DNA from 2 places in the Lelliottia sp. EB106-05-01-XG201 genome. Region 2 is predicted to be linked to the other one. Evidence: predicted binding sites of a transcription regulator. Region 2 holds the regulator's gene; the other holds the start of a gene.
The links. The regulator LexA, encoded in region 2, represses DNA repair genes until DNA is damaged. The targets are predictions, from matches to a motif close to TNCTGTATGTACATACAGNA.

Region 1: the regulator LexA is predicted to act here: its motif matches at 5,362-5,381, upstream of umuD (translesion error-prone DNA polymerase V autoproteolytic subunit).

What each region holds. Positions count from the first base shown of each region.
Region 1 is NZ_JBYTDV010000001.1:2,563,105-2,570,999, forward strand. It holds gene AC3WS9_RS12045 (bifunctional diguanylate cyclase/phosphodiesterase) at 1-463, opposite strand, end outside; gene mdtI (multidrug/spermidine efflux SMR transporter subunit MdtI) at 547-876, opposite strand; gene mdtJ (multidrug/spermidine efflux SMR transporter subunit MdtJ) at 863-1,225, opposite strand; gene AC3WS9_RS12060 (protein YdgV) at 1,344-1,514, opposite strand; gene AC3WS9_RS12065 (AI-2E family transporter) at 1,650-2,684, shown strand; gene AC3WS9_RS12070 (zinc-dependent alcohol dehydrogenase family protein) at 2,671-3,603, opposite strand; gene umuC (translesion error-prone DNA polymerase V subunit UmuC) at 3,663-4,925, opposite strand; gene umuD (translesion error-prone DNA polymerase V autoproteolytic subunit) at 4,909-5,343, opposite strand; gene AC3WS9_RS12085 (putative quinol monooxygenase) at 5,467-5,763, shown strand; gene AC3WS9_RS12090 (hypothetical protein) at 5,753-6,595, opposite strand; gene AC3WS9_RS12095 (hypothetical protein) at 7,343-7,486, shown strand; gene AC3WS9_RS12100 (aldo/keto reductase family oxidoreductase) at 7,511-7,895, opposite strand, start outside.
Region 2 is NZ_JBYTDV010000001.1:307,073-314,967, forward strand. It holds gene plsB (glycerol-3-phosphate 1-O-acyltransferase PlsB) at 1-1,424, opposite strand, end outside; gene AC3WS9_RS01395 (diacylglycerol kinase) at 1,579-1,947, shown strand; gene lexA (transcriptional repressor LexA) at 2,057-2,665, shown strand; gene dinF (MATE family efflux transporter DinF) at 2,732-4,051, shown strand; gene AC3WS9_RS01410 (CsbD family protein) at 4,197-4,406, shown strand; gene zur (zinc uptake transcriptional repressor Zur) at 4,475-4,990, opposite strand; gene AC3WS9_RS01420 (cupin domain-containing protein) at 5,107-5,595, shown strand; gene AC3WS9_RS01425 (conjugal transfer protein TraF) at 5,762-7,072, shown strand; gene dusA (tRNA dihydrouridine(20/20a) synthase DusA) at 7,154-7,895, shown strand, end outside.

The DNA of each region.
Region 1 (7,895 bases), 2.3 Mb from region 2:
GCGCATCGGCGTTATCACGGATCAGCGCTTTCAGGCCATTGCCAAAAAAATCGAGATTTTGCTCGTGAAAGGCTTTGCTCTTAAACGATCCCCACAGGACGTTGAAATGTTCGTCCAGCACGAAGGTGCCGTCATACAGGTTGTTGATTTTAAAGCCCGCGCCCCAGGTGTTGTACAGCCATTCGGTGTTCAGAACCGGAGGATAAACTTCGCGGACGGCGTCATCCCAGACGGCGTTATCAATCACCAGCGACCAGACGCGGTTGGCCGAGGTCTGGATCGCCCCCTGCACGGAGAGCGCCGAGCGGTGTTCATCTATTTCATTGGTTTTACTGCTGATCAGGTGCAGGGAGAGATAAAGCAGCGCCACGACGGAGACGATCAGGCCAATCCCGGCCATAAAGATCATGACGAAAAGGGTTTTCGCGGTGGGAATATTGCGCCAGCTTAATGGGTTATACATTCGCCGCCCTCTCAAAAGCACTTCTTTCTAAGAGTAATACAGGTAGCGAATTTCGCTGCCCGTAATAACAGGCAGCGATCACATCAGGCCAGTTTTATCATGATCATGCCGGCGAGCAGCAGAACCAGGCCAATCCAGCCTTTACGGTTCAGACGTTGACCGAACAAAATCCAGCCCGCCGCCAGCGTCGCGGCGATACCGAAGCCGCCCCACAGGGCGTAGGCCACGGAGAGATCGATCCCTTTCACCGCCTGCGAAAGGGCGCTGAACGCGCCCAGCACGGCGGCGATGGACAGCAGGCCGTAGGCCTTGCGTCGGAAGCCGTCAGAAAATTTCAGGAACACGTTGGCAACGATTTCCAGCACGATCGCCAGACCCAGCCAGGCCGCATGAATCCACTCAAACTGCTGCATGAGCTGGCTCCTGCGGCTGTTTCTTCGCTTTGCGGGTGCCCGATTTAATCAGCACAATACCCGCAACCAGCGTTGCCAGACCGGCAATTTTCATTGTTGACAGGGTTTCATCAAATAACATCACACTGAACAGCGTGATTAACAGAATACCGATCCCCTCCCATAGCGCATACGCCACGCCGAGCGCGATTTTTTTTACCGCGAACGACAGGAAAATATACGAAAGGGAAATCATCACCAGCATTAAAATAAATCCGGTGTTGCCGTCGCTGACACTTGCCCATTTCATCGACAAGGTTCCGGTAATTTCCGCGACAATGGCCAGGGCTAACAATATCCAGTAAAACATGGTGCATCTCCTGCAAGAGAATATAAATCACTGCAGCTTGTCGAAAACGACAAACCCAGAAAAAATGATATTAATCAGATAGCTGAACGCGTGGCGTTAGCTTAAGCAGAAGACGGGACTATAGCGCGTTGCGCCAGTGTTGCTCACCGGACAGCAGGCAGAGGGAGGTTGAAAAAACAGCGGTGTTATTTGAAAAGTACGTCCTGAACAGATTGTCCATAATATTACAATTATCCGCGGTATTGCTTCTCGTCATTGCGGATGAAAATTGTCCTCGGTAGTTAAACACGCCTGATTTGTACCATAAGCCAGGAATTAACTCAAAACCTTTTCACTTCTTTACCCTGCCCGTTTGACCTGTGTTAGTAGAGTAAATGAATATTCCCGTTATGATATAGATATAAGAATTAACTCAGGAACACACATGGCAAAGCCCATCATTACCCTGAACGGATTAAAAATTGTCATCATGCTCGGAATGCTGGTGATCATTCTTGCGGGGATCCGTTTTGCTGCCGACATCATCGTGCCTTTTATCCTGGCGCTGTTTATCGCGGTGATCCTTAATCCGCTGGTGCAGCGAATGGTGCGTCTGCGCGTTCCGCGCGTGCTGGCGATTTCCTTGCTTATCACGGTGATCATTCTGGCGATGGTGCTGCTGGTGGCGTATCTGGGAACCTCCCTGAACGAGCTGGCGCGCACCCTTCCGCAATACCGCTCCTCGCTGGTCGTGCCGCTCCAGCACCTCGAACCCTGGCTGCAGCGCGCCGGGATTGAAGTCTCCGTGGAGGAGTTGCTGAAGTATATCGACCCGAACGCCGCCATGACTCTGGTGACGGCCCTGCTGTCGCAGCTTTCGAGCGCTATGACCTCGATATTCCTGCTGCTGCTGACGGTGGTGTTTATGCTGATCGAAGTCCCGCAACTGCCGATGAAACTGCAGCAGATCATGTCCCGCCCGGTGGAAGGGATGGAGGCGATTCAGCGGGCGCTGGACAGCGTGTCGCGCTATCTGGTGCTGAAAACGGCCATAAGTATTGTGACGGGTCTGGTCGCCTGGGCCATGCTCGCCGCGCTGGACGTGCGCTTTGCCTTTGTCTGGGGGCTGCTGGCCTTTGCGCTCAACTATATTCCCAACATCGGCTCGGTGCTGGCCGCCATTCCCCCTATCGCCCAGGTGCTGGTGTTTAGTGGATTGTACGACGCGCTGATTGTGCTGACAGGTTATCTGATCATTAACCTGGTGTTCGGGAACATTCTTGAACCGCGCATGATGGGCCGCGGGCTGGGGCTGTCGACGCTGGTGGTCTTTTTATCGTTAATCTTCTGGGGCTGGCTGCTCGGCCCGGTCGGGATGCTGCTCTCCGTGCCGCTGACCATTATTGTGAAGATTGCGCTGGAGCAGACGGCGGGCGGCCAGAGCATCGCCGTGCTGCTGAGCGACGTCAGCCATCGCTGAATCTAAACATCGGCTTTGCGATCCTGCCCGCCTCGCGGTAACAGGCCAGCGCCGAACGCCACGCGGTGAGGGAAAACAGCGTGGCATCCCCAATGGAACTGGCCTGTAGTTTCGGCCAGATTTCACGAAACTGCCCCTGCCACGCGTCTGCGCTCATTGCATCCAGATAATTGCGGATATGGAACCAGCGCACCTGCTTTTGCTGCCTGAACATCTGCCCGGACAACAGGCCGTAGCAGACAAAAACCCCCGCCTCGGGCAGCCTTTCCAGAATCTGTTCTGCTACCTCGCCTCCCGTGGCGTCGTAGACTATCTCCGCATCGCTGGCGATGGCGCGAATCGCTGCCGTGTCGTGCTGTGAAATCGGCGTGATCCCCAGCGCCTTGAGCCGCCCGGCGTGGACGGCGGAACGGTGAATGCCATACACGGCTTCAGCCCCTGCGCTGAGCGCCCACTGTCCCAGCAGCACCGCGCAGTCTGACCCGGCCGCCGTCAGCAGCACGCGTTTTCCCTGCGGGGGATAGAGTTTGAGCATCAGCTGCGCGGCGAGCGGATTAATGTACGCGCGGGCAGCCAGCATGGAGTCGATATAATCGGGCACCACAATCGCCAAATCCGCCGGGCAATCCACCACCTGCTGCCAGGTTCCCTGCCCGCGCAGCGGCAGTACGCGTTTTCCCATCAGTTCGGTTGACCCGTCAATCACCACGCCGACCCCCTCATAGCCCGCCACCGCAGGCAGCGGCGTGCGATGGCGATAAGCGCCGGTGATGGGGATCAGATCTGAGGCGTTGATCGGGGAGTAAAGCATCTTCACCCGTAACTGACCGGGGTTCAGCCGATCGAAGCGGAAAGCTTCCGCTTGCAGCACCGACTCAGGCTCACCAAAACGGCGATAGATTAACGCGAGATTGTTCATAAACGGCCCAGAAAAAGTCACGGCAAGAGCTTACTGGCTCAGACGTTCAGGGAAAACGTTTATTTCGCCACAGGTAGATCCGCGTAGCGCGTCGTATATCCAGGCGAGAGCATTTCGCGCTTCATGGCCCAGTTTTTCTGACTTCCCTGACCGGCAAACCATACCGTGCCGCGCCCGGAGAGATTTAACCTGTCGATAGTCTGCATCAGCGCCTGACTGTTGTGTCGGGGCTGATAGTCATCAAACAGGTTCAACTGCGCGACGCCCTGGCTGAAAAAATCACTCAGCATCACGCCCGCTTTCATGTAGCGAAAACCATCCTGCCAGATCCGCTCCAGCGCCTGGCCGGCGACGCGGATAATGTCGCGCGTATCGTTCGACGGGATTGCCAGCCGACCGCTGGCCTGCGGGCCATAGAACACTTCGTTTTCGGCGTGTGGGCTGGTGCGCATAAAGACGCTGATCACGCAGCAATACTGCCTTTCCGCCCGCAGTTTCTCCGCCGCCCGCTCCGCGTAGGCGCACACCGCCTGCTGCATATCGCGGTACTCGGTGATGCGTTGCCCAAAGGAGCGGCTACAGATTATCTGCTGTTTGGCGGGTGCAAACTCATCCATCTCCAGGCAGGGTTCGCCGCGCAGCTCGCGCACCGTGCGCTCCAGCACCACGTTAAAGTGTTTGCGGATCACCCAGGTTGAGCACTCCGCCAGCTGCAGCGCGTTTTCAATCCCCATCAGATTGAGTTTCTTGCCGATTCGCCGCCCCACGCCCCACACTTCGCCCACCGGCACCAGCGCAAGCAATTTTCGCTGGCGCTCAGGATCCGACAGATCCACCACGCCTTTGGTTTTACTCCATGTTTTCGCCGCAAAATTGGCCAGCTTGGCGAGGGTTTTGGTCGGCGCGATGCCGACGCCGACGGTCAGCCCGGTATTTTTCAGGATCTGCTCGCGGATCTGGCGGCCAAACGTCTCCAGCGCAATGCAGTTCGCCACGCCGGAGACATTAATAAACGCCTCATCGATGGAATAGACTTCCACCGCGGGTGCCATCTCCGTGAGAATCGACATCACGCGATGGCTCAGATCCGCGTACAGCGCATAGTTCGAGCTAAACACCGCCACGTTCTGCCGCCGCAGCTCGTCTTTGATCTTAAAATAGGGCGCGCCCATTTTGATGCCCAGCTTTTTGGCTTCTGCCGAGCGGGAGATAATGCATCCGTCATTATTCGACACCACCACCACCGGTTTACCCAGCAGATCGGGACGAAACACGGTTTCGCAGGAGGTGTAGAAACTGTTGACATCAACGAGCGCGAACATGTCGGTGCGATTTCACGGTGTGCGTCACCACGCCAAAGAGTTGCAGTTCGTCCTCTGACTGGAAAACGATGGGAGAAAAGTTTTTGTTGTGCGGCAGCAGATGGAGATACGGACGGGTTCGCAGCTCTTTCACCGTGAACTCCCCCGCAATCGCCGCCACCACAATATCTCCATGCTCAGCCGTTAACGAGCGGTCGATCACCAGCAGATCCCCGTCGCCAATCCCTGCGCCGATCATCGAATCGCCGCTCACCTTCACGAAATAGGTGGCGCTGGGATGCTGGATGAGAAGCTTGTTGAGATCGAGACGATCCTCGACATAATCCTGCGCCGGGCTGGGAAAGCCGCACGGGACACGCTCCAGAAAAAGGGGTAATTCGATGATTTCTTTCAATTCACATGAAAAAACGGGATTCATGATGGTCAACCTGATAATAACTGTATATAAATACAGTATTATGCATTAACCGGTCAGATCAAGTCGATTCTGGCTCGCGAAAATGAAGCCGTTGACACCACAGGGAATTTAAAAGGAGAGATCATGCTGAAAGTTATCGCCGAAGATTTTATTAAACCGGAAGCCATAGAGACCGTCCTCCCGCTCTACCGCGCGCTGGTGGAAGCCACAAAGCGGGAGCCGCTGTGCATGGCTTACGATTTATACGTGGATGAGAAAGATGCAGGGCATTTTGTCTTTATCGAAGAGTGGCCGGATCGCGCGGCGCTGGATGTGCACTGTGCGAGCGAACACTTCCGGCGTCTGGTGCCGCTGATCAATCAGCACCAGCGAAAAGAGCCGACGTTTATCCTGATGAACAGTTTCAGCCCTACAGTTTAAAGGTGAAATCGGCGATGTAGCGCTCGCCGCCGTCGGCAATCGCTTTCGACAGCTTCTTGTAATACCGCTCGACGCCGTAGGCTTCGATGTGCTGGATTTGCGCGCGAACCGGTGCGCAGAACAGCGCGGCATTTCCGGCCCCTACCCGTTTGCTGTTGGGCGGCAGCTCGGACGAAATCGCTTTAAACCAGGTGCGCACGGCGCTTTTCAGGGGGCCGGGTACTTTGGCAACTTCGTCGATGTCCGTCAGCACTTGCACCGTCGGAAACTGGTTAGCCTCGACGGCTTTTTTCAGACGGGTAAAGAACTGGCTGAATAATTCGAAAGATCCCAAATCAGAAATCTTCTGTTTCGTGGAGCCGCGGGTTTGACGGGCCGCTTTCACGCCGGTTTTCCCGCGTTTCGGGCTCTCTTCGAGCTGGAGATCAAACAGCAGATTGCAGTGCTCGCGGCGTTTCTTCACATCAGAGAACATTTCGAGGAAGGTAGAGATAAACTGCGGGGTCATCAGATCGTGAAGTTCGTGGTTCACCAGCCACTGAGAGCGCGCAAACGCGCCTGGTGTGATGAACCAGTCCGGCGTGTCGGTGAATCGCGTTGACTGACCTTTGCTGTCGAATTCGACGAACTCGGCCCCGTTCGCAAACGCGAAACGGCAGTTTTTCAGGCTGGTGATCGTCTGGTTCATGATCAGCGCATCTTTGATAAATCTCGCCACCACCGCACTCATCACAAAGGCGGTGTGTTTGTCATCGCGGATGACATACTTCAGATCTTCTACAGACTTCACGCCGGGTTCAAGATTATCGAATTCTAAGAAAAGGTGATACATACCCATGACTTCCTGATAGCGCCAATCCGCAAAGAATAACACAGATTACTATCACGGATGTGAGTTGCCAGCCTGCCCTTATCGAAACGCAACACGCTTCACATACACTACAATTAAAAACATAGCACACTAACAAACATAAACGAGGTCACTTTATATAAAAAACAGACACTACAAAATCACTAAAATAAAACTTTCTCAGAATTTTATGCTGTTTTTTTACCTGCCATTTCGCCCGTTCTTTGCGGAGATGTTACATCCTTCGCCCCCGTCTTTCAGCGCACTGTCGGCGAAAAAAACGACGCCGTAATTTTGTCATGCATAGAAAAGCAGTAAATTGCATATGTAAACATTTAGCGCTGCCAGTGTGTTTAATGGCTCACACTTCTGTAATTCATTGAGCGGATTTATGATTACTTCGGAATACGTTCATAAATGTGATATGCAGAAAATGGAAGCGTTTACACAGTATGCAAAAGCGGATGCGTAGTTTCCGCTATTTTGCCCACTTTCCATACTCAAGCCTTTCCCCTTTCAAATGAAAAGCAGCGCAAAAGGCGGGCAGATTTTTAACGGATTTAATACAAATTAAACCGCAGTTTTAGAAAGTTGACTTGTTTTCACTCTCCACGCATATTTCACAGCACGAATTAACAAGACAACGTTTGGAGGACTTGAGCAATGCCAAGCCGAGATTACCCGGACAAGCGTGTAGCACGCGGCACCGCAAAGGATGCGGACTTAAAAATGTTAAGCGCCAGAATTCAGTCTGCGCTGGTCGAATATGTCCGGGCCACGGCGTATGAAACGCGGCTCAGCAAGCAGGAGATTGTCGCCGAAGCGCTGGAACTGCACAGAAGAAGTCGAATGACGCAAGCGGCCACCGAGTAAACGCGTGGCCGTGAGGCGGGCGCGTTATTCCGCCAGCGCGTTCAGCGAGGCGAGAGCCTCATCCGGCAACACCAGGTCGCCAGCCGCCAGGTTTTCATGCAGATGCGCCACCGACGAGGTGCCCGGGATCAGCAGAATATTCGGCGAGCGTTTCAGCAGCCACGCCAGCGCAATCTGCATCGGCGTGGCACCCAGTGAATCGGCGACTGCCTGCAGACCGGATGATTGCAGCGGCGTAAATCCCCCTAACGGGAAGAACGGCACATAGGCAATCCCCTGCTCCGCCAGGCCGTCAATCAGTGCATCGTCGCTACGATTAACGATATTATAGAGGTTTTGCACACAGACGATCGGCGTGATGCTCTGCGCCTGCGCAATTTGCGCGGCGGTCACATTACTCAGACCAATA
Region 2 (7,895 bases):
AGCGGCAGCGGCTCGCCAAAGTTGACGTAGCCCTGACCGAGATTACGCAGCTTGCTCAGGCCTTTCAGCATCTGAGGCAGGCTCTCTTTCTCTTTGGTCGCGCCGCGCAGCTCTTTGGCGTATGTGCCCACTTCCATCACGTGCTCGTAACCGATGTAGATCGGCACCAGCGTAATAGGGCGCGTACCGCCGCGCAGCATCGCCTGAATGGTCATCGACAGGGTGCCGGTTTTCGGGTCAAGCAGACGGCCCGTACGAGAACGGCCACCTTCGACGAAATACTCAACGGAATAGCCGCGGCTGAACAGCTCGCCCAGATATTCGCGGAACACCGTGGAGTAGAGCTTGTTGCCCTTGAAGGTACGACGAATAAAGAACGCACCCAGACGGCGGAAAATCGGGCCGGCTGGCCAGAAGTTCAGGTTGATACCGGCGGCGATGTGCGGTGGCACCAGTCCCTGATGATAAAGGACGTAGGACAGCAGCAGATAGTCCATGTGGCTGCGGTGGCAAGGCACATAGACAATCTCGTGGCCGTCGTGGGCCAGCTGGCGCACGCGCTCGGCGTTGTGGACGTTAATCCCCTGATAGAGACGGTTCCAGGTGAAGCTCAGGATACGGTCGGAGAGGCGGATCATCTCGTAGGAGAAGTTGGCCGCAATCTCTTCCATCAGGGCAATCGCGTTCTGCTGGGCTTTCTCGTGAGAGATTTTCTTGCTGCGCGCTTCGTCTTCGACGGCGCGAGCAATGGCTTTCGAGGCCAGCAGTTTGTTGAACAGATCCTGACGCGCAGGCAGACGCGGGCCAACGGCCGCCAGACGCTGACGGGCGAAGTGCATACGCGCCACGCGAGCCAGTTTCTGGGCAATAATCTTGTCCGTGCCGTGTTCATCCGCCATGCGGCGCAGCGAAACGGAAGGGGAGAAACGCACAAAGCTGTCGCGCCCCAGCCATGAGACGGCAAAGAATTTCTGAATACCATTCAGCATGCGCAGCGGCGGGTTCTCTTCGCCTTTCTGACGTCCAGGACGACGACCAAACATCACCGACACCGGCACCATCTGGACATCCAGGCTGGGGTTGCTGCGGTGCAGATCGAGATAGTCATGGAATAGCTTAATCGACTCTTCTTTCGGCGTGTAATAGGTGAACACGCGCGGCCCGCCGTGAATAAACACGTAGCGCGGCAGCAGCGTTCCGTCGACCTCAAGGGGTTCGAGCGGATCGGGTAAGTCGTGCGCCAGACACTGGGCGCGCAGCGTCAGTAAGTCTGCCTTCGAGTTATAAGGCAAAACGTACATAATTGGGCGCGAGGTATCGAGCCCTAATTCCAGCGCGGGTTCCGCCGGGATAGACTTACTTTTTACCAGGACGCTTAATGGTAAATTAAGTAATTTGTAGTAAATTCGTGGCCAGCCGGACATAAACGATGTAAAGCCTCTGGTTAATAATGCAAATGCGGCGCAAGGATAACAGAAAGCGCGCAAAATTTCTGTTGTTACCGGTCATACTTCAGGCTGCATGGCAATGCGCTACAGCTATAGTTACTGACGCTAAATCTAAGAAAAGGTTCTTTTAATGGCCAATAATACCACTGGGTTAACCCGAATCATCAAAGCTGCCGGATATTCATGGAAAGGTTTCCGCGCCGCATGGATCAATGAAGCTGCGTTTCGCCAGGAGGGGGTTGCCGCCGTCGTCGCGGTGATCATCGCCTGTTTCCTCGATGTTGATCCTATTACCCGCGTGCTTCTCATTGGTTCAGTCCTTCTGGTGATGATAGTGGAAATTCTGAACAGTGCTATCGAAGCGGTGGTGGATCGCATCGGGTCTGATTTCCACGAACTCTCGGGCCGCGCAAAAGATATGGGCTCTGCCGCCGTGCTGCTGGCGATTATCATCGCTGCCATCACCTGGATCACGCTTCTTTGGTCACATTTTCGATAAGCCTTCAGGAATCGAATAAGTCTCTGGTTTTTTGTGCAGTTTTTGATTCCAAAATCACCTTTGACTGTATATACTCACAGCATAACTGTATATACACCCAGGGGGCGGAATGAAAGCGTTAACGGCCAGACAGCAAGAGGTGTTCGATCTTATTCGGGATCACATCAGCCAGACGGGAATGCCACCAACGCGTGCGGAAATCGCGCAGCGTCTGGGCTTCCGTTCTCCAAATGCCGCTGAAGAGCACCTCAAAGCGCTGGCGCGTAAAGGCGTCCTTGAGATTGTTTCGGGTGCGTCACGCGGCATTCGCCTGCTGGTGGAAGAAGAAGAGGGTCTGCCACTGGTGGGCCGTGTCGCAGCGGGTGAGCCTCTGCTGGCACAGCAACACATTGAAGGGCATTACCAGGTCGATCCGGCGATGTTCAAACCGAGTGCTGATTTCCTGCTGCGCGTCAGCGGGATGTCCATGAAAGACATCGGCATTCTGGACGGCGATTTGCTGGCGGTTCACAAAACCCAGGATGTGCGTAACGGCCAGGTTGTGGTTGCGCGCATCGACGACGAAGTGACCGTGAAGCGCCTGAAAAAACAGGGCAACACGGTACAGCTGCTGCCAGAAAACAGCGAGTTCTCCCCGATTGTGGTCGATCTCCGCGAACAGGCTTTCTCCATCGAAGGTCTGGCTGTGGGCGTGATCCGCAACGGCGAATGGCTGTAATGTCTCTCTGACAGGCTGCGGTCTTTCCGCAGCCTGACTGTCTCTTATCTTTCCCGGTACTTTCTCATGTCTCTGCTGACTCCCTCAGACAAGGCATTGTGGCGTCTTGCGCTGCCGATGATTTTCTCCAATATCACCGTTCCCCTGCTAGGGCTGGTCGATACGGCGGTGATTGGCCATCTGGATTCCCCTGTTTATCTCGGCGGCGTGGCCATCGGCGCGACGGCGACCAGTTTCCTCTTTATGCTGCTGCTCTTTTTACGCATGAGCACCACCGGGCTGACGGCCCAGGCATTTGGCGCCAAAGATCCGGTTCGTCTGGCTCGTGCGCTGGTCCAGCCGCTAATTCTTGCGCTCGGCGCAGGGCTGCTGATTGTGCTGCTGCGTACGCCGCTGATCGATTTGGCGCTGCACGTGGTCGGCGGCAGTGAAGCCGTGCTCGAACAGGCGCGACGTTTCCTTGAAATCCGCTGGCTCAGCGCCCCGGCGTCGCTGGCAAACCTCGTTTTGCTCGGCTGGCTGCTCGGCGTACAGTACGCCCGCGCGCCGGTGATCCTGCTGGTGGTGGGAAACCTGCTCAATATCGTGCTCGATCTGTGGCTGGTGATGGGCCTGCACATGAACGTGCAGGGGGCCGCGCTGGCGACCGTCGTCGCGGAATACGGCACCTTCTTCATCGGCCTGTGGATGGTGAAACGCGTGCTGGTGATGCGTGGCATCACACTCGCGATGCTGAAAACCGCCTGGCACGGCAATATCCGCAAACTGCTGGCGCTTAACCGCGACATCATGCTGCGTTCGCTGCTGCTGCAACTCTGCTTTGGCGCGCTAACGGTATTTGGTGCGCGGCTCGGGCCGGAGATCGTGGCGGTGAACGCGGTCCTCATGACCTTGCTGACCTTCACCGCCTACGCGCTGGACGGGTTTGCCTATGCGGTTGAAGCCCATTCAGGGCAGGCGTATGGTGCGCGCGAGACGGGGCAGTTGCAGGAGGTGTGGCGGGCGGCCTGTCGGCAGTCGGGACTGGTGGCACTATGCTTCGCGCTCGTCTACGCTTTGTTCGGAACGAATATTGTGGCGCTCTTAACCTCGCTGCCTGAGCTGCGCGAGCTAGCAAATCACTACATTCTCTGGCAGGTCGTTTTACCGGTGGTGGGGGTGTGGTGCTACTTGCTCGACGGCATGTTTATCGGTGCGACGCGCGGGGCTGAGATGCGAAACAGCATGGCGGTCGCGGCGGCCGGTTTTGCCCTGACACTTTTCACGCTGCCCTGGCTTGGCAATCACGGTTTGTGGCTGGCCCTGGCGGTGTTCCTCGCTCTGCGCGGCCTCTCTCTGGCGGTGATCTGGCGGCGTCACTGGCGCAATAATACCTGGTTTGCGTAGTGGCTTCGTTTGACGAAACGGTTAAAGATTCTGAATCTCTCAACGTCTGCCAAATCCTTATCTACAATTAATATCACGTCCAGCAGAAATGAACGTAACGGACGACACGAATTTTACGTGATAACCGAACGATGAGGATATGATTATGAATAAAGACGAAATCGGCGGTAACTGGAAACAGTTCAAAGGTAAAGCGAAAGAACAGTGGGGTAAACTGACCGATGATGACGTGACCGTCATTGAAGGTAAACGCGAACAGCTGGTCGGTAAGATTCAGGAACGCTACGGCTACGCGAAAGATCAGGCGGAAAAAGAGGTTGTTGACTGGGAAAAACGCAACGACTACCGCTGGTAACAGAGTTCTACCCGTTGTACACGGAAGTACAATCCCTGAGGGCGGCCTAACAGCCGCCCGCTTTGTTTTTAGCGCGGTTTTTTCTTCACTAAAATGGAGTGATCGTGCTGGCACTCGCCCTGATGGCGACAGGCTTCCACTTCGACACACGCCGAGCACAACCCGTGCGCTTCAATCACGTTATGGCGCAGGGCAAAGCCCATTTTTGCCGCCAGCGAATGCATAATGTCTTCCACGCCTTCCGCCCCTTCTTCTTTGACCGCACCGCAGCGATCGCAGATAAACATGGCCGAAGTGTGCGTTGGCTGATCGAACAGATGGCACAGCACGTAGCTGTTTGTCGACTCGACCTTATGAACAAACCCTTGTTCCAGCAGGAAATCCAGCGCACGATAGACCGTTGGCGGTTTCGCCTGGGGCTCGCTTTCGCGCAGCAGGTCGAGCAGATCGTAGGCGCTGATGGCACCGCGCTGCAGGCTCATCAGACGTAACACTTCAAGGCGCTGCGGGGTCAGGCGCACATTGCGTTCAGCGCAGAGCTTTTCAGCTTGCGCCAGCAGATCTTGCATCGTGGTCTTGTCCATGTCGCACCTCGGAGTATGGAGTCTGGAAAACCCTCACTTTACCATGTTCTGCTGAAAACGCCGAGATCCGCCACGGTGTGCTATACCTGACGCATCGAAACAAGGGAATAAACAGAATGAAAAGACCTGACTGCATCCGACACTGGCGCGACGTCGAAGGTGCCGACGATTCGACTTACCCGGACAGTGACGAACTCTTTGCTATCGGCGCGCCGCTGGCCCGAAAACTGGGGCTGGGGCGGATCGGTATTCACCATGAACGCCTGCCGCCGGGCCGTCGCACTTCCTATCCCCACGCCGAAAGCGACGAAGAGGAGTTTATCTTCGTGATTGAAGGGCATCCGCAGGCATGGATTAACGGTTATTTATGGAAACTTGAGCCGGGCGACAGCGTCGGTTTTCCGGCCGGAACCGGGGTCTGCCACACCTTTATCAACAACACCGAGGAAGAGGTTCGGCTGCTGGTCGTGGGCGAGGCGAACAAAAAACACAACCGCATCTATTACCCGCTCAATCCGGTGTATGCCGCCACCCGAGAGGACCGCTGGGTGGACCATCCCCCGCAGTTTTTTGGCCCGCATGACGGAAAACCTGGGCGAAAATAATTTCCTCTTCTATAAATATTGAGGGCCGTCACAAATTACAACAGGCCAGCCGGAAGATTTAACTTAAGGAAATAGCGTGTCTTTTTGATGTTATTCACAGCAATAGTTCGTCCCTGTTTAAGAGATAACAGGGTTGTTAAATAACAGACTATAAAACGAGCATACTGTGAAAAAACATTTAAAATTTTCGGTGGTTAGCATCGCTGTCTCCCTGTTTGTGGCAAACGAGGCGTCCGCCGCTAATACCTGGGCAGAAGCGCGTAGTGACGCGATGGGTGGTACGGGCGTTGCTTCGGGCAATTACGGTAGTGGAGCCTTCATTAACCCGGCGCTGCTGGCAAAGTCTAAGCCGGATGACGACATTACCGTGATTCTGCCTTCGGTCGGCGCGCAGATCACCGACAAAGACAATCTGCAGGATCAGATCGACGATATCAGCGATAAAGTCGATCACTACGACAATGTGATCAACAGCCTGACACCGGCTGAGATCATCGCCAATCCCTTAGGATCCGTGAACCAATTCCAGAGCGCGGCGAAAGATCTTGCTGACGAGCTGGACGATCTGAAAGGCAAAACTGCCCGCGCTAACGCCGGTGCCGGAATTGCGGTCAGCATTCCCAACCATGTCCTGGCGGTTGCCTTCGTGGCAAAAGGCTACGCCCACGCGCGCGTCAGCTCTTCCATTGACCAGCAGGATATTGATTATCTGCGCAGCATCCAGAACAGCAAACTGGTGGCCGGAAGCGTCGCGCTCGATGCGGCCCTGAATGGTTCGGATCAAATCACCAAAAACCTCAACTCCACCGCGTCTGGCCGGGCAGCAATTGTTTCCGATTACGGCGTGGCGGTGGCGCGTCAGTTTGATATCGCCGATGTGCCGGTCTCTGTCGGTATCACGCCAAAACTGCAAAAAACCTGGCTCTATAACTACACCACCTCCATCTACACTTACGACAGCGATGACTGGAACAACAGCCGCTATCGCACGGACGATACCGGTTTCAACGTCGATGCTGGTGTGACCGCTGATTTTGGCCAGCACTGGACGGTGGGCCTGAGCGGACAAAACCTGATGTCGCGTGATATCGACACCAAAGATGTGCGCATTCGTAATGGCCGCACGGGTGAGGAAGTGAACTACAAAGATACCTACCAGATCCGTCCGCTGGTGACCGCTGGCGTGGCCTGGCATAACGATCTGGTGACGCTCACCGCCGATGGCGATCTGACCGAAACCAAAGGCTTCAAAAGCGAAGAAAACTCCCAGTATGTCGGCGTCGGTGCGGAAGTCACGCCCCTCAGCTGGCTGGCGGTGCGTGCCGGTTATCGTGCGGACGTGAAAGACAACGACAGCAACGTCTTCACCGGCGGTCTTGGCTTTGCGCCGTTCAACGCAGTCCATGTGGATCTGATGGGCCTGTACGGGGAAGACAAAACCTGGGGCGCGGGCGCGCAGCTGAGCGTCACCTTCTAAGACGACCGGAGGCCATGCGCCTCCGGCTTTTCTTTGTGCTATAGTAGCGCCCCTTTTCCACCAAATGCTTAAAACTTCGCCATGTCGTCAGAATCACAGTCAAATTTCCCTGCACACCGTTTTTCCATCGCGCCGATGCTCGACTGGACCGACAGACACTGCCGCTATTTCCTGCGCCAGCTCTCTCGCCACACGCTGCTGTACACCGAAATGGTGACCACCGGGGCGATTATTCATGGGAAGGGCGACTATCTGGCCTATAGCGACGAAGAGCATCCGGTTGCCTTGCAGCTCGGCGGGAGCGACCCGGCGGCGCTGGCGCACTGCGCGAAACTGGCGCAAGAGCGCGGCTACGACGAGATCAACCTCAACGTCGGCTGTCCGTCCGACCGCGTGCAGAACGGCATGTTTGGCGCCTGCCTGATGGGCAATGCCCAACTGGTGGCCGATTGCGTCAAAGCGATGCGCGACGTGGTGTCGATTCCGGTGACGGTCAAAACCCGTATCGGGATTGACGACCAGGACAGCTACGAATTCCTGTGCGATTTCATCAATACGGTGGCCGGAAAAGGTGAGTGCGAGACGTTTATCATCCACGCGCGTAAAGCCTGGCTGTCCGGTCTCAGCCCGAAAGAGAACCGTGAAATTCCACCGCTGGACTACCCGCGCGTGTATCAGCTCAAGCGTGATTTCCCGCATCTGACCATGTCGATCAACGGCGGCATCAAATCTCTCGACGAAGCCAAAGCCCATTTAGAACACATGGACGGCGTGATGGTGGGTCGCGAGGCGTATCAAAATCCGGGCATTCTGGCCTCGGTGG